Regions from separate parts of the Streptosporangium sp. NPDC020145 genome, predicted to be linked through region 1. Evidence: riboswitches for the same ligand, from Rfam matches in the RefSeq annotation. Region 1 holds a riboswitch; each other region holds the start of a gene.
The links. A riboswitch is a leader RNA that binds a small molecule or an ion and turns the genes downstream of it on or off. The one in region 1 is predicted to bind cobalamin.
Positions count from the first base shown of each region.

Region 1 (5,817 bases):
GCGCTCGTCCTCGGCCGCGAGGCCACGGCCGTGAAGCTGCGGCGACGCCCGGAGTGGATCGGCACCGACGACGAGGAGTCCCTGCTGACCGGCCTGCTCGCGCGGGGTGAGGCGTACGGCAGGCGGCCGATCCTCTCCGGCGGTGACGGCGCGGCCGACGCCGAGATCGTCTACACCTCCGGTTCCACCGGCACCCCGAAGGGGGTCGTCCTGTCGCACAGGAGCCTGCTGTCGGGCTCCCGGTCCCTGGCCGGATGGGCGCGGGCGGGCCAGGACGACGTCTTCCTCAACGTGGGCCCGCTCTTCCACGCCGGCGGGCAGGTCTTCCCGACGCTGACCCCGCTGTGGTGCGGCGGCCGTACCGTGTGCGTGCGCCCGGAGGCGGCGCTGGCGCGGTTCTGGACCTACGTCGACCGCTACGAGCCAACGTGGACGCTTGTGGTCAACGCCTACCTCGCCCACCTGGTCGAACGGCCGGAACGACCGGTCGCAGGCCGGTTGAAGGGGGTCCTCGCCGGAGGCTCCCCCCTCGCCGTCGAGCTGATCCACCGCTTCGAGGCCACCTTCGGCCTGCCCGTCCACCAGGTGTACGGCATGACCGAGACGGCCTCGATCGCCACGGTCGAACCACGCGGGAGAAAGAGCGGCGACCCCAGGAGCGCCGGGCTGCCCCTGGACTGCTCCCGGGTCCGCGTGGCCGGCCGGGACGGGCGGGACGTCGCGACCGGTGAGAGCGGCGAGGTGCTGCTGAGCGGGGACAACGTGTTCACCCGTTACCAGGACGCCCCCGGCCTCACCGGGGAGCGGATCGACGACGGCTGGATACGCACCGGCGACCTGGGACGCCTCGACGAACGCGGGGAGCTGTCGATCGTCGACCGCCTCGACGGCATGGTCGTCGTCAACGGCGAGAACCTCTACCCCGCCGAGGTCGAGAACGTCGTCCCGCACCTCGAAGGCGTCGAGGACGCCGTCCTGGTGGCGCTGCCGCACCCGGTGACGGGGGCCGAGCCGGTGCTCGTCTACACGCTGCTGCCCGGTGCCGTCGCCCGCGTCGACGGCTGGCGCGCGACGCTGCTGAGGTTCGTCAGCACCTTCAAGGTGCCGCGCAGGTTCGTCCCCGTCGAGGACCTGGGCCTGGACGCCTTCCCGAGAACCCCGCTGGGCAAGATCGTGCGGTCTGAGGTGCGGCGGCTCGCGGCCGAACGCCTGTCGTGACCGGGAGCCTCCGGGCCCGGCGCGCGCCGGGCCCGGAGGAGGGGTCAGCCGGCCTCCGCCCTGACCACCCGGGCCGCGGCGACCATGTTGTCCAGGGAGACACGGACCTCGCCCCAGCCACGGGTCTTCAGGCCGCAGTCGGGGTTGACCCACAGCCGCCCGGCCGGGACGCCGCCGAGTCCCTCGCGCAGCAGGGAGGCGACCTCCTCGACGTCCGGCACCCTCGGGGAGTGGATGTCGTAGACGCCCGGCCCCACCTCGCGGGGATACCCGGCCCCGGCCAGCTCGCCGGCGACCCGCATGTGGGAACGGGCGGCCTCCAGGCTGATCACGTCGGCGTCGAGGTCGTCGATGGCGGACAGGATCTCACCGAACTCGGCGTAGCACATGTGGGTGTGGATCTGGGTGTCGGCCCGCACCCCGCTCGTGGCCAGGCGGAAGGCCTCCGTCGCCCAGGCCAGGTAGGCGGGCCGGTCGGCCGCGCGCAGCGGCAGTGTCTCCCGCAGCGCGGGCTCGTCCACCTGGATGACGGCGATGCCCGAGGCCTCCAGGTCGGCGACCTCGTCGCGCAGGGCGAGGGCGACCTGGCGGGCGGTCTCGGCCTGCGGCTGGTCGTCGCGGACGAAGGACCAGGCGAGCATGGTGACCGGGCCGGTCAGCATGCCCTTGACCGGGCGCCCCGTCTGGGACTGGGCGTAGGTCGTCCAGCGCAGCGTCATCGGCCTGGGGCGGGAGACGTCCCCGGCCAGGATCGGCGGGCGCACGTAGCGGGTGCCGTACGACTGCACCCAGCCGTGCTGGGTGGCCAGGTAGCCGTTGAGCCGCTCGGCGAAGTACTGGACCATGTCGTTGCGTTCCGGCTCTCCGTGCACCAGGACGTCGATGCCCGCCCGCTCCTGGAAGACCAGGACCGAGCGGATCTCCGAGGCGATCAGCTCGTCGTAGGCGTCCTGGTCGATCCGCCCGGCGCGCAGGTCGGCGCGGGCCGCCCGCAGCCGCCCGGTCTGCGGGAAGGAGCCGATGGTGGTCGTGGGCAGCTCCGGCAGGCCGAGGCGGGCGCGCTGGGCCGCCGCCCGCTCACCGTACGGCTGGGGCCTGCGGGTGTCGGCGGGGGTGACCGCGGCGGCGCGGGCCCTGACCCCGGGGTCGTGGGTGAGCGTGGAGGCCTCGCGTGAGGCCAGGTCGGCCCGGTTGGCGGCCAGCCGTCCGGCGACGGCCCCGGTTCCCTCGCTGAGCCCGGTGGCCAGGGTGACGACCTCGGCGACCTTCTGCCTGGCGAAGGCGAGCCAGCGGCCGACCCGCGGGTCGAGGCCGTGTTCGAGCCCGAGGTCGACGGGGACGTGCAGCAGCGAGCAGGAGGGCGCGACGTCCACCCGGCCGGCCAGGCCGAGCAGGGTGGCCAGGGTCGCCAGCGACCCGCCCAGGTCGTTGATCCACACGTTGCGGCCGTCCACGACACCGGCGATCAGGCGCTTGCCGGGCAGACCGCCCGCGCGGGCCAGGTCCTCCAGGTTGGCCGCGGCCGGGCCGGTGAAGTCCAGTCCCAGGCCCTCGATCGGCGCCCTGGCCAGGACCGGCAGCGCGTCTGCGAGCCGGTCGAAGTAACCGGCGACGAGGATCTTCGGCCGGTCGGTCAGGGCGCCGAGCTCACGGTAGGCGTGGGCGGCGGCGTCGAGCACCGCCCGGTCGCGGTCCTGCGCCAGCGCGGGCTCGTCGAGCTGCACCCACTCGGCACCGGCCGCGCGCAGGGCGGCGAGCACCTCGGCGTAGACGGGCAGCAGCCGGTCGAGCAGGCCGATGGGTTCGAAGGCCGGGTCCGCGCCGGGGGCGGGCTTGGCCAGCAGCAGGTAGGTGACGGGGCCGACGAGCACGGGGCGCGCGGTGTGCCCGAGCGCGACGGCCTCGCGCAGTTCGCCGACCTGTTTTGCCGGGTCCGCGGCGAAGACGGTGTCAGGTCCCAGCTCCGGCACCAGGTAGTGGTAGTTGGTGTCGAACCACTTGGTCATCTCCAGCGGGGCGACCTCCTGGGTGCCCCGGGCCATGGCGAAGTATCCCGCCAGGGGGCCTTCCGTCTCCACGACGGCTCGGTGACGCGGGGGGACGGCGCCGACCATGACGGTGGTGTCGAGGACGTGGTCGTACAGCGAGAAGTCGCCGGTCGGCACCTCCCGCACCCCCGCCTCCGTCAGGTGCCGCCAGTTGCCTGCGCGCAGCCCGGCCGCGACGTCCAGCAGGTCACGCTCGGTCACCCGGCCCGCCCAGTGGCCCTCGATCGCCTTCTTCAGCTCACGGTCCGGCCCCTGACGGGGGTAGCCGTACACGGTGGGGGAGGAAGTCTCGGTCACGGAACTCTCCTTCGCGAGTCACGAAAGGACTCCGGTGCCCCGAGGGGAGAGACGAAGGAGAGGCGGGCGCACCAGGCCCGTCCCATGCCGCCGACCCACCCGCGAGGTCACCGAGGTCACCGCGTGCGTGGTCGCACGCGGGCAGTGGCAGGTCTTCGGACTCGCGGGCACGTCCGGGCCGTTGTCTCGCCCTGACACCTAGTGGCCGTCGCTTCCCGGACCCGATCTGCCGGATCCAGTGCGTTTGACGGCGGTCGTTCCCACTCACCGCTGCGGGGCAGTCCCGGAGTCACACCGGGTTCCCTCTTACGACGCGTCTGCCTGGCGGGCAGGGCGAACCGACTGCGTCCCCAACCCTACGCGCATCCGATGGCGGAGCGACAACCATATTCGGGCCCGCCGGCGGGTTCGCGGGATCGTTCTCCCATCGCCCCGGGCCGCCTGAAACCGTACGGGGGAATTCGCGGGTCGCGGGAAAGTCTCCGTCCCCCGCTTTGGCGACTCAACAACCGTGACCTAAGACCCCATTTCCTACAATTTCCGAAAGAAAAGGGCAGGCTATATTAGACCCGGCAAACCCCCCAGCCATCGGAGTTAACCATGTATCGGACTAAAGGGTCACATCTCCATCAAGGGCGTATACCAAGCGCCCTAACCGATGTCAAGTCGCGAGTCGCCGCCATTCTCCACCGGCGTTTCCCGGTCATCATGCGAGGGACGCTCGGCCTGGTGTTCCTGTGGTTCGGCGTGCTGAAGGTGGCGAACGTCAGCCCGGTCGGCGCCCTGGTCGCCGACACCCTGTCCTTCGTGCCGCTGCCCGCGTCGTTCGTGGTGCCCGCCCTGGGCGTGTTCGAGGTCGCGGTGGCCCTGGCGCTGTTCACCGGCCGGTGGCTGCGCCCGTTCCTGCCCGTGCTCCTGCTCCACCTCGTCGGCACGTTCCTGGTCCTGGTGCTCCACCCGGGTGTCGCGTTCAAGGACGGAAACCCGCTCATGCTCACAATGGAGGGCGAGTTCGTCGTCAAGAACGTCGTCCTGATCGCCGGGACATTGGTCGTCGCCGCGACCCTCCCCCGGCGCGAGGGGCACGAGGAACAGCGGGAGGAGTCCCGCCTGCCGGTTTCCACCACCTCGCGTTAGAGAACTCACGACGGGCCCGTCGCGGGCCCGTGGAGAACGAATGCCGGGAAACGGGAAACGGGATCGCCCCGTTTCCCGTTTTCCCAAGGGCACGACGCCCCGCCCAGGACCTGTTTTGTGGATCTTCGCCGTGGCGAGGATCGTCCAGGTGGATGCCCCGCGAGGCGGAGGAGGAGCTCATAACGGAGTTATGGGCGACAGATTCTCCCCGGGCCCCGCGGCAAACGCGGAGCGTTTTCGTGGGGTGGGGCGACAACGCGGCGGGGCGCCGCCTGGGCGACCGCGGCAGGCGGAAAGATCCGCAAAACGGGTCCTAGGGAAGCCCGTCCCCCAAGGGCGGGACCTTCGTCCCTGATGGTCACGCCGTACGGCTCCGACAATGGAGATGACGGCTTCGCGCCCGGAGAGCGGGCGCCGCCACCGTCACGAAGAACGGGGGTTCAGATCATGCGATCCAAGCAGTGGGACGTCCGGGTCTCCATCACCGAGGACGGCGACGAGACCTTCGCCAGGGCGGTCCTGCCCATCGCGGGTGCCGGGGAACTGGCGGGGATCGGCCGGGCACGCCGCAACCCGTCCGACGATCCGGTGGCCGAGATCGGCGACGAGCTCGCCGCCGCCAGAGCGCTGGCCGACCTGTCCGGCAGGCTGATGAGCGTCACCTCGGCGGACATCGCCCAGCTGACCGGCCCTACCTCGTGGTGAGGGGGCCCCGCGCACGGACCGGCCCGCCCGCCGTCGCCCTCACGGACTCCGGCGGACGGGCCCCGGTTCACCGCCGGCCGTAGACCTGGTGGACGAACTCGGCGAGCTTGTCGTCGGGCAGGCCCTTGGCCAGGTCGGCCTCACTGATCATGCCGACGATGCGGTGGTTCTCGATCACGGGCAGACGCTTGATCCGGTGCCGTTCCATCATGGTCAGCGCCTCGTCGACGCTGCCTTCGACGTCGATCCAGATCAGCCCCTGGGCGAGCTCACTCGCCGTCGTCTCGTCGAGGTTCCCGCCCTCTGCGCAGCACTTGATCACGATGTCACGGTCGGTGATGATCCCCTTGAGCCGGTCGTCGTCCCCGCAGACCGGCAGCGCGCCCACATCCAGGTCGCGCATCATCCGCGC
Region 1 covers NZ_JBEXZT010000001.1:147,242-153,058, reverse strand. Annotated here, with positions in the region: gene ABZ463_RS00640 (AMP-binding protein) at 1-1,218, shown strand, start outside; gene metE (5-methyltetrahydropteroyltriglutamate--homocysteine S-methyltransferase) at 1,263-3,563, opposite strand; cobalamin riboswitch at 3,710-3,885, opposite strand; gene ABZ463_RS00630 (hypothetical protein) at 4,272-4,700, shown strand; gene ABZ463_RS00625 (dsRBD fold-containing protein) at 5,148-5,405, shown strand; gene ABZ463_RS00620 (CBS domain-containing protein) at 5,473-5,817, opposite strand, start outside.

Region 2 (5,817 bases), on a different contig from region 1:
GACCGTCTCGTCGTAGGTCTCGCCGAACAGCGCCAGCGCCCCGATCTCACGGGCCTCCCGAAGGGGCATGTGGCGCACCTCGACCGGCAGGTCCCCGCGGATCGCGACGTTGGCGGCGTCCTCGATCTCCCCGCGGGCTCCGGCGGGCAGGGCGCCGCGCCAGGAGAAGTCCAGGCGCAGGTGGCCGGGCCGGTTGTAGGAGCCGGACTGCAGGGCGGCCGGGCCGAGCGTGGCGCGCAGCGCGGCGTGCACGACGTGGGTCGCCGAGTGGGCCTGGCGGGCGCCCGCGCGCCACTCGGGGTCGACCTGGGCACGTACGGGCTGTCCCGGCGCCAGTTCCCCGTCCAGGACGCGCACCTGGTGCACGACCAGCCCGGGGACGGGGCGTTGCACGTCCAGCACCTCGGCGGACAGGCTCGGGCCGTGCAGGGTTCCCGCGTCGCTCTCCTGGCCGCCGGACTCGGCGTAGAACGGGGTGCGGTCGAGGACGACGCCGACGATCTGGCCCGCGACGGCCGTGGCCACGGGCGCCCCGTCGCGGAGCACGGCCAGGACCGTCGAGTCGGTGGTCAGCGTCGTGTACGCCTGCCAGTCGGTGGGGCCGTGCTCGTCGAGGAGGGCGCGGTGCAGTCCGGTGTCGGCGTGGCCGGTCTTCCTGGCGCGGGTGTCCTCACGGGCGCGGCGCCGCTGCTCGGCCATCAGCTCCCTGAACCCGGTGACGTCCACGTCGAGGCCGTGTTCGGCGGCGATCTCGACGGTCAGGTCGATCGGGAAGCCGTAGGTGTCGTGCAGCTTGAAGGCCGTGCCCGCGGGCAGCCGTTCCCCGGTCCGGGTGATGGCCCGGTCGAGCAGCGCGCTGCCCTGGCGCAGCGTCGAACGGAAGGTCTCCTCCTCGCCGTAGGCGTAGGCCGAGATCCGGTCGAAGTCGGCGGCCAGCTCCGGGTAGGAGGGCGCCATGCAGTCGCGGGCCACCGGCAGCAGTTCGGGCAGGACCGGGTCCTCGTAACCGAGCAGCCGGACGGCGCGGATCGCCCGGCGCAGGATCCGGCGCAACACGTAGCCACGTCCCTCGTTGGAGGGGGTGACGCCGTCGCCGATCAGCATGAGCGCGGTGCGGACGTGGTCGGCGACGACCCGGAGCCGGACGTCGTCGGGGTGGCTCTCGGCCGCGGACGGCCCGGAGCGCACGCCGTACCTGGTTCCGGTCAGCGCCGCCGCGGCGTCCAGGACGGGCCGGGTCTCGTCGGTCTCGTAGAGGTTGTCGACACCCTGGAGCAGCGCCGCCATGCGTTCCAGGCCCATGCCGGTGTCGATGTTGCGGGAGGGCAGCTCGCCGAGGATCGGGTAGTCCTCCTTGCCGACGCCCTCGCCCCTCTCGTACTGCATGAAGACCAGGTTCCAGAATTCGAGGTAACGGTCCTCGTCGACCTCGGGCCCGCCCTCTCGCCCGTAGGCCGGGCCACGGTCGTAGTAGAGCTCGGAGCAGGGCCCGCACGGCCCGGGGACGCCCATGGACCAGAAGTTGTCGGCCTTGCCGCGCCGTACGATGCGGGCCTCCGGCAGGCCGATCACGTCCCGCCACAGGGCGTGGGCCTCGTCGTCGTCCAGGTAGACGGTGGCCCAGATCCGGTCGGGGTCGAGGCCGTAGCCTCCCTCGGCCCGAGGCTTGACCGTCAGGTCCCAGGCGAGCCTGATCGCCTCCTCCTTGAAGTAGTCACCGAAGGAGAAGTTGCCGCTCATCTGGAAGAACGTGCCGTGCCTGGTGGTCTTGCCGACCTCGTCGATGTCGAGGGTGCGGATGCACTTCTGCACGCTGGCCGCCCGGGGGGACGGCGGTGTCCGCTGCCCGAGGAGGTAGGGCTTGAACGGCACCATGCCCGCGTTGACGAACAGCAGCGTCGGGTCGTCGGCGGGCAGCGGCGCGCTGGCGGCCACGGTGTGCCCCGCCGCCGCGAAGTGCTCAAGGAACCGCCGTTTGACCTCCGCCGTCCGCACTTGCCCTCCCGAATACCGCCAGACTTTGCAATTGCAAATTTGTTGCAACAAGGCATCGTACAGCCGCCGCCGGAACCGGAGGCCATCTTCAGCGCATCAACGGCTTCGTGCAATGATGACCGGCGAAGGCGAGCGCGGACGAGGAAGCCGGTGCGAATCCGGCGCGGTCCCGCCACTGTGATCGGCGAGCGGACCCCCACGAGGTCACCGCCCCCTGCGGGGTGGGAAGACGGGGGCGAGCATCGACCCGAGAGCCAGGAGACTCACGCGGTCGCCTCCTCGACGAACTGGGGCGGATCTCCCCGGAGAGGAGCGGGTCGGCCGATGGATGACCTCGCGTGGCGACGACCGCACGAGCCCTCCGCGCCGGCGTGTGCCCGGAGACGACCTCCTGGCCGGTTCCGTGACCTTCCGGCAGGGCCGTCCCATGGTGCAGATCCCGTGAGAGGAACCGTCCGTGACGGTCAGACGTCCCCTGTCCCTGTTGCTCGCCCTGTCCTGCGCCGTGCTCCTGGCCGGTTGCGGCGCCTCCTCCGGAGCCCCGGCTGAAGCCCCTGCCGGGGCCGTCGCGGGCTTCCCGGTCACCCTCGACGACTGCGGCGTCAGGACGACCTACGACCGCCCGCCGCGGCGGGCGGTCTCGCTCAACCAGCACGCGACCGAGGTGATGCTGGCGCTGGGACTGCAGGGGTCGATGGCCGGCACCGGATATCTCGACGACAAGGTCCTGCCCGAGTACCAGGCCGCCTACGACGGGGTGAAGGTGCTCTCCAGGCAGTACCCCTCCTACGAGGCGCTGCTGGCCGAGGAGCCCGACTTCGTCTACGGCGGTTTCTCCAGCGCCTTCGACGAGAAGGAGGGCCGCGGCCGCGACGCGCTGGGCAAGGCCGGGATCGACACCTACCTCAACGTCGAGCAGTGCCCGTCAGGCCCGGTGAACATGGACCTGATGGACCGGGAGATCCGCAACGTCGCCACGATCTTCGGCGTGCGCGAACGGGCCGAGGCGCTCATCACCCGGCTGCACGAGCCCCTGACGCGGGTGAGGGAGAGGCTCGCCGACGTCGAGCCGGTCAGGTTGTTCGTCTACGACAGCGGCGACAAGACCGCCTTCACCGCCGGGGGCAAGGGCGTCGGCGACGAGATCATCACGCTGGCGGGCGCGCGGAACGTCTTCACCGACGTGGACAAGACGTGGGCCGACGTGTCGTTCGAGCAGGTCGCCGAGCGCGCGCCCGACTGGATCGTCGTCTACGACTACGGCGAGGAGAAGGTCGAGGACAAGAAGAGGTTCCTGCTGTCGAACCCGGCGCTCGCCGACGTTCCGGCGATCAGGCACAGGCGGTTCGCGGTGCTGCCGCTGTCGTCGGTCGTGCTCGGGGTCCGGGCGCCGTCGGCGGTCGAGTCGCTGGCCCGGCAGATCCACCCCGACCGGTTCGAGTGAGCGGCCTGACCGGGCTCTCCCGGACGACGCCCGTCACCCGGCGCCCCGGCCTGCCGTACCCGCTGACGCTCGCGCTGTGCGCGCTGCTGCTCGGCGGGGCGGTCACGGCGGGGGTCGCGGCCGGTTCGATCAGCCTGCCCGCCGAACAGGTGTGGGGCATCCTGCTGCACCGCCTCCACCCCGCGCTGGCCGAACCGGTCTGGTCCCCGGTCAGGGAGACCGTCGTCATGGACGTACGGCTGCCGCGGGTGATCCTGGGCGGGGTCATCGGCGCCGGTCTTTCGGTCTGCGGGATGGCGTTGCAGGCGCTGGTGCGCAACCCGCTGGCCGATCCGATGCTGCTTGGCGTCTCCTCCGGCGCCAGTGTGGGCGCGGTGAGCGTGACGGTGTTCGGCCTGACCTTCCTCGGACCGTTCTCACTGCCGGTCGCCGCGTTCGCGGGGGCGCTGGCGGCGCTGGTCACGGTCTATTTCCTGGCCCGGTCCGGCGGGCGGATGACCACGGTACGGCTGGTGCTGGCCGGGGTGGCGACGGCCGAGGTGCTCTCGGCGGCGGCCAGCTTCCTGGTGGTGACCTCCGACGACCCGCACCGGGCCCAGTCGGCCGTCCGCTGGATGCTCGGCGGCGTCGCCGGGACGACGTGGACGACGGTGTGGGTGCCCGCGGCGGCCGTGACGGCGGGCACCGTCGTCCTGCTGGGCGTCTCACGCCCGCTGAACCTGCTGCTGGCCGGGGAGGAGGCAGCCGCCTCCCTGGGGCTGGACGTGCACCGCTTCAGGGCGGCGCTGTTCGTGCTGGTGGCCATGGTGATCGGCACCGTCGTCGCGGTCAGCGGGGCCATCGGGTTCGTCGGGCTGATCATGCCCCATGTGGTACGGCTGCTCGTCGGGGCCGACCACCGGCGGGCGCTTCCGGCCACGGCGCTGCTCGGGGCGGCGTTCCTCATCACGGCCGACCTGGTCGCCAGGACGCTGATCACCCCCGAGGAGATCCCGGTGGGGATCATCACGGCGCTGGTCGGCGGGCCGTTCTTCCTGTGGCTGATGCGCAGGAGGACCTGATGGGCGCTCTGGCCGTACGGGAGGTCTCGATGCGGATCGGCGGCAGGGACCTGGTGCGCGCGGTGACGTTCGAGGTGGCCCCCGGTGAGGTGCTCGGCCTGGCCGGGCCCAACGGCGCGGGCAAGTCGACCCTGCTGAGGACCCTCTACCGGGTGCTGCGCCCCACCGCCGGGCAGGTGCTCCTCGACGGGCACGACGTGTGGCGGATGCCGGGCAGATGGCTGGCCCGCCGGCTGGCCGCGGTGCTTCAGGATGGCGGCGGCGACTTCGGGCTGAGCGTCCACGACGTGGTGTCCATGGGACGTACCCCGCACAAACGGGCCTTCGACGGTGACTCCCCCGCCGACCGGGCGATCGTCGCCGAGGCGCTGGAGCGGCTGGACGTGGCCGATCTGGCCCACGCGCCCTTCGACCGGCTCTCCGGCGGGGAGCGGCAGCGGGTGTTGATCGCCCGGGCGCTGGCGCAGCGGCCGGAGGTGATGGTGCTGGACGAGCCGACCAACCACCTCGACCTGCGCCACCAGCTCGACGCGCTGCGCCTGGTGCGCGGGCTCGGGATCACCGCGGTGATCGCACTGCACGACCTCAACCTGGCCGCCGCGTTCTGCGACCGCCTGTGCGTCATGGACGGCGGCGCGATCGTGGCGCTCGGGACCCCGCGCGAGGTGCTGACGCCTGAGCTGCTGCGGGACGTCTACCGGGTGGACGCCGAAGTCGGTGCGCATCCGAGGACGGGGGTCCCCCAGGTGACGCTGATCACCGAGGGGGACGCGCCGTGAGGGGCTCCGCGCCTCAGTAGCCCAGTGAGACGGTGTGGCCGACGGTCTCGGGGACGGCCAGCGTGGCGAGGAGGTCGAGGCGTTCTTCGCCCTCACCTTCCTCGAACAGCTCACCACGTGACAGGGGCGCCCGTACGGAGAACGACGCCGCCTTTCAATTTCGGGATAAGGGGTCCACCATGGCGTCGCCGTACGCCGATTCCGTGTGGGCGTCCCGCTGAGCGGGACGTTTCCATGGGCGGTTCCCCTCCGGCCGGCGGATCATCTCGGCAGGGCGGAAACGGCTCCCGCGTGGGACCCCCGGCCACGCGCCGGGGCTCCACGCGGGACGAGTCAAGGAGATCCCCATGCCACGTCCCCTGCTGGTCCTGCTGGTCTGCGCGGCCGTCGTCGCGGCGCTGCCGCCGCTGTGGCGCCTGCTCGCCAGGCGGGTCAACACCCAGGTCCGCCGGATCAACCGGTGAACGCGCCCGACGGGCTCGCCGGACTCGACGGGCTCGACGGGGACCGGCACGACCTGGTCGCCGCGGCCTGGCGG
Region 2 covers NZ_JBEXZT010000006.1:240,198-246,014, forward strand. Annotated here, with positions in the region: gene alaS (alanine--tRNA ligase) at 1-1,995, opposite strand, end outside; cobalamin riboswitch at 2,134-2,260, shown strand; gene ABZ463_RS14535 (ABC transporter substrate-binding protein) at 2,453-3,439, shown strand; gene ABZ463_RS14540 (iron ABC transporter permease) at 3,589-4,500, shown strand; gene ABZ463_RS14545 (ABC transporter ATP-binding protein) at 4,500-5,279, shown strand; gene ABZ463_RS14550 (hypothetical protein) at 5,740-5,817, shown strand, end outside.
Region 2: another riboswitch for cobalamin. It lies ahead of ABZ463_RS14535 (ABC transporter substrate-binding protein); the one in region 1 lies ahead of metE (5-methyltetrahydropteroyltriglutamate--homocysteine S-methyltransferase).

Region 3 (5,817 bases), on a different contig from region 1:
GGACGCGTGTGATCTCCTCCCTGGCCGGGCGGGTCCGTGACCCCAGGCTGCCGGTCGGGGAGGTGCGCGAGGGCGGCTTCGGCGGACCCGCCGGACTCAGGGCCTGGATCGAGGAGAACGGGATCGGCGTCGTCGTCGACGCCACCCACCCCTTCGCCGCCAGGATGACCGCGTCCGCGGCCGAGGCGGCGGGCCTGGCCGGGGTGCCGCTGCTGATCCTGCGGCGGCCCGGCTGGCGGCAGGGGCCGGGAGACGACTGGCGCTGGACGCCCTCCCTTGAGGCCGCCGCCGAGTCGCTGCCCGGCCTGGGCCGCCGGGTCTTCCTGACCACGGGCCGGCGCAGCCTGCCGGTCTTCGCGGGCCTGGACGACCTGTGGTTCCTGGCCCGTTCCGTCGACCCGCCCCAGCCGCCGCTGCCGCGCAACCTCCAGGTGCTGCTCAGCCGGGGGCCGTTCACCGTCGAGGGGGAACTCGACCTCATGCGGGACAACCGCGTCGAGGTGGTGGTCACCAAGGACAGCGGCGGCCGGATGACGACCGCCAAACTGTTCGCCGCCCGCGAGCTCGGGCTGCCCGTCGTCGTCGTGCGCCGCCCCGCCGTGCCCGGCGGGGTCCCGGCGGCCGAGACGGTCGAGCAGGCCACGGCGTGGCTGGACGCCGTGGCGGGCGGTCAGGCGGGATAGCGGCGGGGGGTGAAGACCACCCGCCTCCCGTCCTTCCTTTCGGCGACCCTGGTGGTCGAGGAGCCGACCAGCAGCAGGCAGCGCATGTCGACCGTGGCCGGGTCGAGGTCGCCGAGGGTGGTGACGGTCAGGCTCTCCCCGGCGCCGCCGACGTCACGGCCGACGACCACGGGTGTGTCCGGCGAGCGGTGTTCGAGCAGCAGGTCCCTGGCCGCCGCGACCTGCCAGGTGCGGCTCCTGGAGGCCGGGTTGTAGATCGCCAAGACCAGGTCGGCCCGCGCGGCGGCGCTGATCCTGTCCGCGACGACCTCCCACGGCTTGAGCAGGTCGGACAGCGACAGCACGCAGTAGTCGTGGCCGAGCGGCGCCCCGACCCGGCTGGCCACCGCGTGCGCCGCGGTCAGGCCGGGCAGCACCCGCACCGCGACGTCGGCGAACCTCGGCTCGCAGGAGACCTCAAGCACCGCGCTGGCCATCGCGAACACCCCGGGGTCGCCGGAGGAGACCACCGCGACCCGCGCCCCGGCCGCGGCCAGTTCGAGGGCGTGCGCCGCCCGTTCGGCCTCCACCCGGTTGTCCGTCGGGTGACGGCGCTGGCGCGGGTTCGGCGGGACGCGGTCCAGGTAGGGGCCGTACCCGACGAGGTCGTCGGCGGCGGCCAGCGCCTCCTGAGCCTCCGGCGTCAGCCAGGGCCGCCCGGCGGGCCCGAGCCCGACCACGACGACCTCGCCGCCCTGGACGCGCTCCGGGGCCCGGTTCTCACCGTGGGTGCCGGGAAGGCCGGAGTTGACCGGGCTCGGCACCAGCGCCAGCGAGAAGTACGGCACGCTGTCCGGGTCCACCTCGGCGAGCGGGGCCAGGCGCTGCGCGCCGGTGGTCGCGCGCTCCACGTACCACGCCTCGTCGAGACGGCCCGCCTCGGCCAGCGCGTCGCGAACCTTGGTGAAGGTACGGCCGAGCTTGAGGATCGCCGCGGAGTCGGTCGCGGCCAGGCGTTCGGCGATGACCTCGGCGGGCAACGTGCCGGGAAGCACCGTCAGGACCTCGTCCCGCTCGACCAGCGGCCTGCCGAGCACGGCCGCGGCGCCGCTCACCGACGTCACCCCGGGCACGACCTCGGTGACGTAGCGGTGGGCCAGCCGCTTGTGCATGTGCATGTAGGAGCCGTAGAAGAGCGGGTCGCCCTCGCACAGCACGACCACGTCGCGGCCCGCGTCCAGGTGGGCGGCCAGCCGCAGCGCGCAGTCGGCGTAGAAGTCGTCGATGGCGCCCTGGTAGCCGCCGGGGTGGTCGGTGGTCTCCGTGGTGAGCGGGTAGATCAGCGCCTCCTCGATCTGCCCCTCCCGCAGGTACGGCGCCGCCACCGAGCGGGCGATGCTCCTGCCGTGGCGGGCGCTGTGGTAGGCGATGACGTCCGCCTCCCCGATGAGCCTGGCCGCCTTGACGGTCACCAGTTCCGGGTCTCCCGGGCCGAGCCCGACGCCCCTGAGCCGTCCCGCTGACGTGTCGTTCACTCGACCTCACTCGCGATCGCGTTGACCGCGGCGGCGGCCATCGCACTCCCACCCCGGCGCCCGTGCACGACCAGGTACTCCAGACCCGCCGGATGCCCGGCGAGCGCCTGCTTCGACTCGGCGGCGCCGATGAAACCCACCGGCACGCCGAGCACGGCGGCGGGCCGTCCCGCCCCCTCCTCGACCATCTCCAGCAGCCTGAACAGCGCGGTCGGCGCGTTGCCGATCGCGACGACCGCCCCTTCGAGACGGTCGCGCCACAGTTCGAGGGCGGCCGCGCTGCGGGTGGTGCCGAGCCGTACGGCCAGCTCGGGCACGCCGGGCTCACCCAGCGTGCAGAGCACCTCGTTGCCCGCGGGCAGGCGGCGCCGGGTCACCCCCGAGGCGACCATCATCGCGTCGCACAGCACGGGCGCCCCCGCGCGCAGGGCCGCCCTGGCCGAGGCGACCACGCCCGGCGACCAGCCGAGGTCGGCGACCAGGTCCACCATCCCGCAGGCGTGGATCATGCGGACCGCCACCTGGGCGACGTCCGGCGGCAGGCCGTCCAGGTCGCTCTCGGCGCGGATGGTGGCGAAGGAACGCCGGTAGATCTCCGCGCCGTCCCGGACGTAGTCGGTCACGTTTCCCCTCTCAGAGCCGCCACGGCGGCCGTGGTCTCCTCAATGTCCGCGCAGTTCAGGCCGCTTTCCGGGCCACTGTTCAAGCCGCTGTCCAAGCCGCTGTCCTCCAGGAGGACCCGGTAGCCGGTCGTGGTCGCGACCACGTCGACGGCCCGTCCTCGCGGGCGGCCGCAACGTCGTTCGCAGCCCGCCCAGTGCACCGGGAGCGTACCGGGGCGGGCGGGGACGGCCGAGGGCGGGTCGCTCTCGGCCGCGATCCAGCGGGCGGCGTCGGCCCGCACGTCGGCCAGTGACTTCGCGCAGCCGGGCCGCCCCGCGCAGGCCGTCACGCCCGTCCACGGCGAGGCCGGGTCGAGGACCAGCCCGGCGGCGACGAGCCGCCCGGCGACCCCGGAGAGAGCGGCCGGGGACAGGCCGGGCAGGACGACGCCGCGCCACGGCGTCAGCCGTACCTCCTCGACGGCCAGGCCGGCCAGCAGGGCGGCCTGGGCGGAGGTCAGCCGCCCCAGCGGCGCCGTGACGCCGAGCGTGTTCAGGCCTGAGGGCTGTTCGACGGTCCCGACGGGCCCGTGGGAGGGCGCCGGGACGGGGTCCCGCCGTACGGGGGCGGAAGTCGTCTCCAGGGTGGCCGCGACCCGGGCGGCGACGCGCTCCGCGCAGCCGGGCAGTTCGCCGATCCGCCACACACGGCCCTCCCGCACCCCGGGCTCGGTCAGGAACGCCTCGGCGGCGGTCAGCAGCGCGGCGACCGCCGATCCCGGTGGCATCCGCAGGCCGCTGTCGGCCTCGGCCAGCAGCAACGCCACCTCGCCGGGGCCGGTCGGCAGGATCGCGGCGTCCGCCCCGAGCCAGGCCACGTCGCCCCGGCCGTCGTCGAGCGCGAACAGGAACCGCCCCGGCAGGCCGGCGAGCGCGGGCGTGCCGCACAGGCGCAGGTCGAGCTCACGGGTCAGCGGTCCCACGTCGAGAATCCCCCGGCCGTCGAGGCCGCTCAGCGGTGAGGCCAGGACGTTGCGGACCCGTTCGTGGGTGGCCGAGGGCAGCAGCCCCGCCTGTGCCATGCGGGCCGCGAAGGCGTCCCCGGCGCCCAGTCCGCGCACCTGGACGTTCGCCCGGGAGGTCAGCTCGACGACGCCGTTGCCGCAGGTCTTGGCGGCCGAGGCCAGCTCGCGCAGCTGCGGGGCCGTCAGGCGCCCTCCGGGCACCCTGACGCGCGCCAGGCCGCCGTCGGCCGCGGAATGCACCTGGAGCGCCCCCGGGCACGCGTCGGGATGAGATCGTCCGGAGAAGTGACCTTTTGACACGCTGAGGATGGTAACTCCAGTTTCTTGCGGGGACCTCGCTGCCGTAGTCTCATCGTTGGCGACGGCAAAAGGGAGGAAGCCGGTGTGAATCCGGCGCGGTCCCGCCACTGTAACCGGGGAGCGAACCCCATCCAGCCACGGTCCGGCAACGGGCGGGAAGGCCGGGGGGAGCATCGATCCGGGAGCCAGGAGACTCCAGCCGTCGTAGCCGACGACGACCCGGGGCGAGGACCCCGAGGGAGGAAAGCCCTGTGCGCTGTTCGCCGTTCCCCAGCCGCAAGCCCGCACCGCCGTTCACGGCCGCGCCGCTCCCCGCCGGGGAGCGTGGCGAATGATCCTCCTGCTCTCCACCTCCGACACCGACCTGCTCAGCGCCCGCGCCAGCGGCGCGGACTACCGGCTCGGCAATCCCGCCAGGCTCACCGCGGGGGACCTGCCTCCCCTCGTCGAGGGCGCCGACCTGGTCGTCGTACGGCTGCTCGGCGGGCGCCGCGCCTGGGAGGAGGGCCTGGACGCCCTGCTCGCCGGGCCGCTGCCCGTCGTCGTGCTCGGCGGCGAGCAGGCGCCGGACGCCGAGCTGATGGAACTGTCGACCGTGCCCGGCGGGGTGTGCGCCGAGGCGCACGCCTACCTCGCCCACGGCGGGGCCGCCAACCTCGCCGAACTGGGCCGCTTCCTGTCGGACACGCTGCTGCTGACCGGCCACGGCTTCGCCCCGCCCGCCCCGACGCCCGCCTGGGGCGTGCTCGAACGCCGGGCGCGCCGTGAGGAGGGCCCGGTCGTCGGCGTGCTCTACTACCGCGCCCACCACGTCGCGGGCAACACCGCCTTCGTCGAGACGCTCTGCGCCGCGATCGAGGACGCGGGCGCCCGCGCGCTGCCCGTCTACTGCGCCTCCCTGCGCAGCGCCGAGCAGGGCCTGCTCGACACCCTGGGCACGGTCGACGCCCTGGTGGTGACCGTGCTGGCCGCGGGCGGCACCCGCCCGGCCACCGCGTCCGCGGGCGGCGACGACGAGGCCTGGGACGTCGGCGCGCTCGCCGAACTCGACGTGCCGATCCTGCAGGGCCTGTGCCTGACCGGCGGCAGGGCCGCCTGGGAGGCCAACGACGACGGCCTCTCCCCGCTCGACGCGGCGACCCAGGTGGCGATCCCCGAGTTCGACGGGCGGATCATCACGGTGCCGTTCTCCTTCAAGGAGATCGACGGGGACGGCCTGACCGTCTACGTCGCCGACCTCGAGCGGGCCTCCCGCGTGGCGGGCATCGCCGTACGGCACGCCGTCCTGCGGCACGTCCCGCCCGCAGAGCGGCGGATCGTGCTGATGCTGTCGGCCTACCCGACCAAGCACTCCAGGATCGGCAACGCCGTCGGCCTCGACACCCCGGCGAGCCTGGTGCGGCTGCTTGCCGCGATGCGCGAGCACGGCTACGACATCGGCGCCGAGGACGAACTGCCCGGCGTCACCGGGCAGGACGGCGACGCGCTGATCCACGCCCTCATCGCCGCCGGAGGCCAGGACCCCGACTGGCTCACCGAGGAACGGCTCGCGGGCAACCCGGTGCGGATCAAGGCCTCCCGCTACGCCGCGTGGTTCGCCACGCTGCCCGAGGACCTGCGGACCTCGGTCGAGGAGCACTGGGGGCCCCCGCCCGGTGAACTGTTCGTCGACACCTCCGCCGACCCGGACGGT
Region 3 covers NZ_JBEXZT010000042.1:10,065-15,881, reverse strand. Annotated here, with positions in the region: gene ABZ463_RS39010 (cobalt-precorrin-6A reductase) at 1-683, shown strand, start outside; gene ABZ463_RS39005 (precorrin-2 C(20)-methyltransferase) at 671-2,197, opposite strand; gene ABZ463_RS39000 (precorrin-8X methylmutase) at 2,194-2,820, opposite strand; gene cobG (precorrin-3B synthase) at 2,817-4,124, opposite strand; cobalamin riboswitch at 4,136-4,339, shown strand; gene cobN (cobaltochelatase subunit CobN) at 4,456-5,817, shown strand, end outside.
Region 3: another riboswitch for cobalamin. It lies ahead of cobN (cobaltochelatase subunit CobN); the one in region 1 lies ahead of metE (5-methyltetrahydropteroyltriglutamate--homocysteine S-methyltransferase).

Region 4 (5,817 bases), on a different contig from region 1:
CCCACTTCATCGGATAGGTGAACTCGTCGAGGACGTACAGCCGGAAGGTCCGCGCGGCCAGGTCACGCTTGATCTGCTCCCAGCCCTCCCTGGCGTCCGCGGCGTGGTCCTCCTCGGCGCCCGGCCGCTGGATCCAGGACCACCCCTCCCCCATCTTGTGCCAGGACACCGTGCCGCCCTCACCGGACTCACCCAGCACCCGTAGCGCCCGCTCCTCGCCGATGCGCCACTTGGCGGACTTGACGAACTGGAACACGCCGATGGGCCAGCCCTGGTTCCAGGCCCGCAACGCCAGGCCGAAGGCCGCGGTCGACTTGCCCTTGCCCGGCCCGGTGTGGACGATCAGCAACGGCCGGGTGCGGCGCTGCCTGGTGGTCAGCCCGTCGTCGGGCACGCTGACCGGTTTCCCCTGGGGCATCGTCATCAGCCTTTCGTTCTCGTACGGCTCGCGGGAGCGGTTCTCACGCGGCGGCCCGCCTGTCACGGACCACTCCGGCGAGGTCGGTGAGGTCGTCGAGGCGCACGGCCCGCGCGCCCATCCGCCGGGCCAGGGACGCGGCCAGCCCGAGGCGGATGTGCCCCGTCTCGCAGTCGACCACGACCGTGGCGACCCCGGCCAGCAGCGCCGCCGCCCTGTGGGCCTCCTCGACGGTGCCGGAGGTCGCCCGCCCGTCGGTCACCAGGACCAGCAGCGGACGCCGGGACGGGTCACGCAGGCGCTCGACCCGCAGGACCTCGGCCGCGCGCAGCAGCCCCGCCGCCAGCGGGGTGCGTCCGCCGGTCGGCAGCTCGCGCAGCCGGGCGGCCCCTGCCTCGACCGAGGAGGTCGGCGGCAGCACCAGGTCGGCGCGGGCGCCCCGGAAGGTGACCAGGCCTACCTTGTCACGGCGCTGGTAGGCGTCGAGAAGCAGGCCGAGCACGGCGCCCTTGACCGCGCTCATGCGCCGCCTGGCCGCCATGGATCCGCTGGCGTCCACGACGAACAGCACCAGGTTGCCCTCCCTGCCCTCGCGCGCGGCCTCCCTGAGGTCCTCGCGCCGCAGCAGCAGGCCGGGCCCGTTCCTGCCCCGTCCCACCTGGTACGGCGCGGCGGCCTCGACGGTCGCCCGCAGGTGCAGGGAGGCGGGCCGTCCCCCCGGGACCCTGGCCCCGGTCACCCTGCCCAGCGGGGTCGCGGCCCTGGACCTGCGGCCCGGGGCCCCGGCGCCGAGACCGGGCACGGTGAACAGCCTGGCGCGCCTCGCGGGGTCGGCCTCGGCGACCCGGTCGTCTCCCGTCCGCCCGGTCGCGGCGTCTCCCCCGGCGGGCGCGGGGACGCCCTCCCGGCTCGCCGGTTCGGCCGGCTCCGTCCCCGGGACGTCCTCGCCGGAACCACCGGGGCCGCTCCCCGGGCTGTCCGGGCCTCCTCCGGGACCGCCCTCCGGACCGTCGCCGGGACCGCCCTCCGGACCGTCACCGGGGTCGTCCGGCTCCTCCGGGTCCTCGGGCGTCTGGTCGAGGAGTTCGTCCAGCCTGGCCTCGTCCAGGCCCGGCGCGTCGAAGGGGTCGCGGCGGCGGCGGTGCGGGAGGGCGAGCCTGGCGGCCTCGCGGACGTCCTCGGCCGTCACGGTCGTCCCGCCCCGCCACGCGGCGTGCGCGATGGCCGCCCGCGCGGTGACCAGGTCGGCCCGCAGGCCGTCGACCTCGAAGGCGGCGCAGACCGTGGCGATGCTCCGCAGCGCGGAGTCCGGCAGGGTGACCTCGGCGACCCTGGCCCTGGCTTCGGCGACACGCGTGGCCAGTTCCCGTTCCCGCGCCTGCCACGAGGCGGCGAAGGCGACCGGGTCGGCCTCGAAGGCCAGGCGCCGCCGGACCACCTCGGCCCGCTGGGACACCTCCCGCGACGCCCTGACCTCCACGGTCAGCCCGAACCTGTCGAGGAGCTGGGGACGTAGCTCCCCCTCCTCCGGGTTCATGGTCCCCACCAGCAGGAACCTGGCGGCGTGCCGTACCGAGACGCCCTCGCGTTCGACGTAGCAGGTGCCGAGCGCGGCGGCGTCGAGCAGCAGGTCCACCAGGTGGTCGTGCAGGAGGTTGACCTCGTCGACGTAGAGGACGCCCCGGTGCGCGTCGGCGAGCAGGCCGGGCTCGAAGGCCTTCACCCCCTCGGTGAGCGCCCGTTCCAGGTCGAGTGAGCCCGCGAGGCGATCCTCTGAGGCGCCGACCGGCAGCTCGACGAGCCTGGCGGGCCGTACGGTGCCGGGGGCGGCCTCGTGCGGGCCGTCCGGGCAGCCGGGGTCCGGGGCGGCGGGGTCACAGGAGAAGCGGCAGCCACGCACCACCTCGACGGGCGGGAGCAGCGCCGCGAGCGCCCGCACGATCGTGGACTTGGCCGTGCCCTTCTCCCCTCTGACCAGGACTCCGCCGACACCGGGGGAGACGGCGTTCAGGATCAGGGCGAGCTTGAGGTCCTCCGACCCCACGATCGCGGTGAAGGGATAGCGCGGGTCGCGCACCTTGACTGCCTCCTCGGCTCTCGTCATACGGGGTAACTCAGCCGCCAGCGTCCGCCCCGCCCGGTGAGCGTCACCAGGGCGAGGGGCGCGACGTCGACGCGCCAGAAGGCATGGGCCGGGGCGCCGAGGGCGTGCACGACCGCGGCCCTGACCACCGGAGCGTGGGTGACGGCGACCGTCCGCCCCGGGCCGAGGACCGCGAGCCAGGCCGCGACCCGGCCGACGAGTCCGGTGATCGGCTCCCCGCCGTGGGGGGCCGCCGCCGGGTCGGTGAGCCAGGCCGCGAGTCCTTCGGGATCGGCCGCCTCGACCTCGGCCAGCGTCATGCCGCGCCAGCGCCCGTAGTCGCAGTCGGCGAGCGACGGCTCCGGCCCGGCACGCAGGCCGAGCGCCTCGGCCGTCTGCGCGCAACGCAGCTCGGCTCCGCGGACGGCCCGGCCCGGACCGATCCGCGGGGCCAGCGCCCGGGCGCGGCGCAGGCCGTTCCCGTCGAGCGGCTCGTCTCCGGGAAAGGCCGCCCGTGCCGTCGCCCGTGTCGAGGCGTGACAGACCAGCAGCAGGCGCGCGACCCCCGAGGGGGCCGTCACGCCGGGCTGCGCCTGCGCGCGGCGAAGGCGAACAGGGCTCCTACGCCCAGCCAGAACACCGCCTGTGTCCCGAGGGAGGCCAGGCGGAAGTCCCACAGGAGACCGGCGGGGAACCCCTCGGGCACCTCGTCGATCCCGGGCAGCAGGATCCAGGCCGCCGCGACCGGCACCAGCAGCGCCGCACCGCCCGCGAGCCAGCGCGGCCACGCCTCCTCGGAGGAGACGTAGCGGTGCGCGGCCGCCGCGGCGCCGACGGAGAGGATGCCGATGGCGACGGCGACCAGGTAGAGCACCGTGCGCTGGTTGATCGTCTCCGGGTCACCGACGGCCGGTGGGTTGGCGGGATATTTCACGAAAGGGATAAGGACGATCGCGACGAACGCCGCCGCCGCGAGGGAGACCGCCAGCAGCGGTTCCGATCTCGGGCCGACCCGGCCGCGCACCCCCGCGTACACGAGGGCGAACAGGCCCCCGAGAGCCAGGCCGTACAGGGCCAAGGCGAGGAAGAGGCCGAAGCGCTGGCCGTTCCTGCTGACCGGCGCCTCCTCCCCGTGGGAGTGGGCGGGCTCGGCCGCCTCGTGACTGTGGGCACCGGTGCCGGAGGAGGCCGCCGCGGCCTCCTCCAGCGCGATGGCCCGCTCGACGCGGGGTTCGCCCACGGTGTAGGCGAACACTCCGGCGAGCAGTCCTGCGAGAAGGCCGACGAGCATGCCTCTGACGATGAGTTTGGTGATCACGTGTGGCTCGGTGCGCTCAGTGGCAGGGAACACCGAGCAGGTGACGCCCGTCGTGCATGAGTTCGTGCAGGTAGTTACCGGCCTGCGAGATCGCGCCCTGGTCGAAGGCGACCAGGTAGGCGAGGAGCAGCAGCACCGGTACGGCGAGAAGCCAGCGGGTGAGCGAACCGAGCGGGATGGGCTTGACCGGCGGAGCAGAGATCTGGCTCACGGCCACCTCCTTCAGGGGATTGACGCGCCCCTTTTCGTAGGTCGGTGGCGGCCGAGTGACCTGGCTCCCCACCCTCTCGGGCCGGTTACAGTGGCGCGACCGCACCGGAATCTCACCGGATTTCCCTCGCACCGCCACAAAACACCCGGAATGTATACCGGTTCACAGCGTCCGTCAATCCATGCGATAGCGGACACAAAGCCATAAACCGTGCGGGCGGGAGCACCCGCCCGCACGGGAGGTCACTGATCGCCGGTGAGAGCGGTGACCAGGTCGGCGGCGGTGCGACAGCGGTCGAACAGCTCTCCGACATGGGCCTTCGTACCGCGCAGCGGCTCCATGGTCGGAACGCGCTGCAGGGACTCCCTGCCCGGGATGTCGAAGATGACCGAGTCCCAGGACGCGGCGGCGACCGACTCGCTGAACTGGCTCAGGCAACGACCCCTGAAGTAGGCCCGCGTGTCGCTCGGCGGCGCCTCGATGGCCCGCCGCACCTCGTCCTCGGTCACCAGGCGCTGCATCCTGCCCCGGGCGACCAGCCGGTTGTACAGGCCGCGCTCGGGGCGGATGTCGGAGTACTGCAGGTCCACCAGCTGCAGCCGCGGGTGGGACCAGGCCAGGCCGTCACGGGTACGGTAGCCCTCCAGCAGTTCGAGCTTGGCCACCCAGTCGAGCTCCCGCGACAGCTGCATCGGGTCCTCGGCCAGACGGGTCAGGACGGACTCCCAGCGGTCGAGGACGTCCTTGGTGATCTCGTCGACGCCGTTCCCGCTGCGCTCCTCGGCGTACTTGCGGGCCAGCTCCAGATACTCCATCTGCAGCTGCACCGCGGTGAGCCTGCGGCCGTCGCGCATCGCGATCTCGTACTTCAGCGTGGGGTCGTGGGAGACCGCGCGCAGCGCCTGGACCGGGTTGTCGACCGCGAGGTCACGGGTGAAGTAGCCGTCCTCGATCATGGCGAGGACCAGCGCGGTCGAGCCCAGCTTCAGGTAGGTCGAGATCTCCGACATGTTGGCGTCGCCGATGATGACGTGCAGCCTGCGGTACTTCTCCGGGTCGGCGTGCGGCTCGTCCCTGGTGTTGATGATCGGCCGCTTGAGCGTGGTCTCCAGGCCGACCTCGACCTCGAAGAAGTCGGCACGCTGACTGATCTGGAAGCCCTCGCCCCGGGAGTCCTGGCCGATGCCGACCCTGCCGGCACCGACGACGACCTGCCGGGAGACGAAGAACGGGGTCAGATACCTGACGATGTCGGCGAACGGCGTGGCGCGCCGCATCAGGTAGTTCTCGTGGCAGCCGTAGGAGGCGCCCTTGTTGTCGGTGTTGTTCTTGTAGAGCTGGATCGGAGCGTTGGCGGGGACGGCCGAGGCGCGCGTCGCGGCGTCGTGCATGACGCGCTCCCCCGCCTTGTCCCAGATCACCGCGGCTCGTGGATTGGTGCATTCGGGAGTCGAGTATTCGGGATGGGCGTGATCCACGTACAGCCGGGCCCCGTTGGTGAGGATCACGTTGGCCAGGCCCAGATCCTCGTCCGTGAGCTGGCTCTGGTCGGCCACCTCCCTGGACAGGTCGAAGCCCCGGGCGTCGCGCAGAGGGTTCTCCTCCTCGAAGTCCCAGCGTGCCCGCCTGGCCCTGGCCGCCGAGGCCGCCAGATAGGCGTTCACCACCTGGGAGGAGGTCACCATCGCGTTGGCCCCCGGCTGTCCGGGCACGGAGATGCCGTATTCGGTCTCGATGCCCATCACCCGCCGTACCGTCATGCGCACCCTCTGTTCATCCAGGACGAC
Region 4 covers NZ_JBEXZT010000009.1:159,375-165,191, reverse strand. Annotated here, with positions in the region: gene cobO (cob(I)yrinic acid a,c-diamide adenosyltransferase) at 1-418, opposite strand, end outside; gene ABZ463_RS19040 (putative cobaltochelatase) at 462-2,522, opposite strand; gene ABZ463_RS19035 (histidine phosphatase family protein) at 2,519-3,082, opposite strand; gene ABZ463_RS19030 (CbtA family protein) at 3,079-3,819, opposite strand; gene ABZ463_RS19025 (CbtB domain-containing protein) at 3,836-4,030, opposite strand; cobalamin riboswitch at 3,995-4,194, opposite strand; gene dop (depupylase/deamidase Dop) at 4,273-5,790, opposite strand.
Region 4: another riboswitch for cobalamin. It lies ahead of ABZ463_RS19025 (CbtB domain-containing protein); the one in region 1 lies ahead of metE (5-methyltetrahydropteroyltriglutamate--homocysteine S-methyltransferase).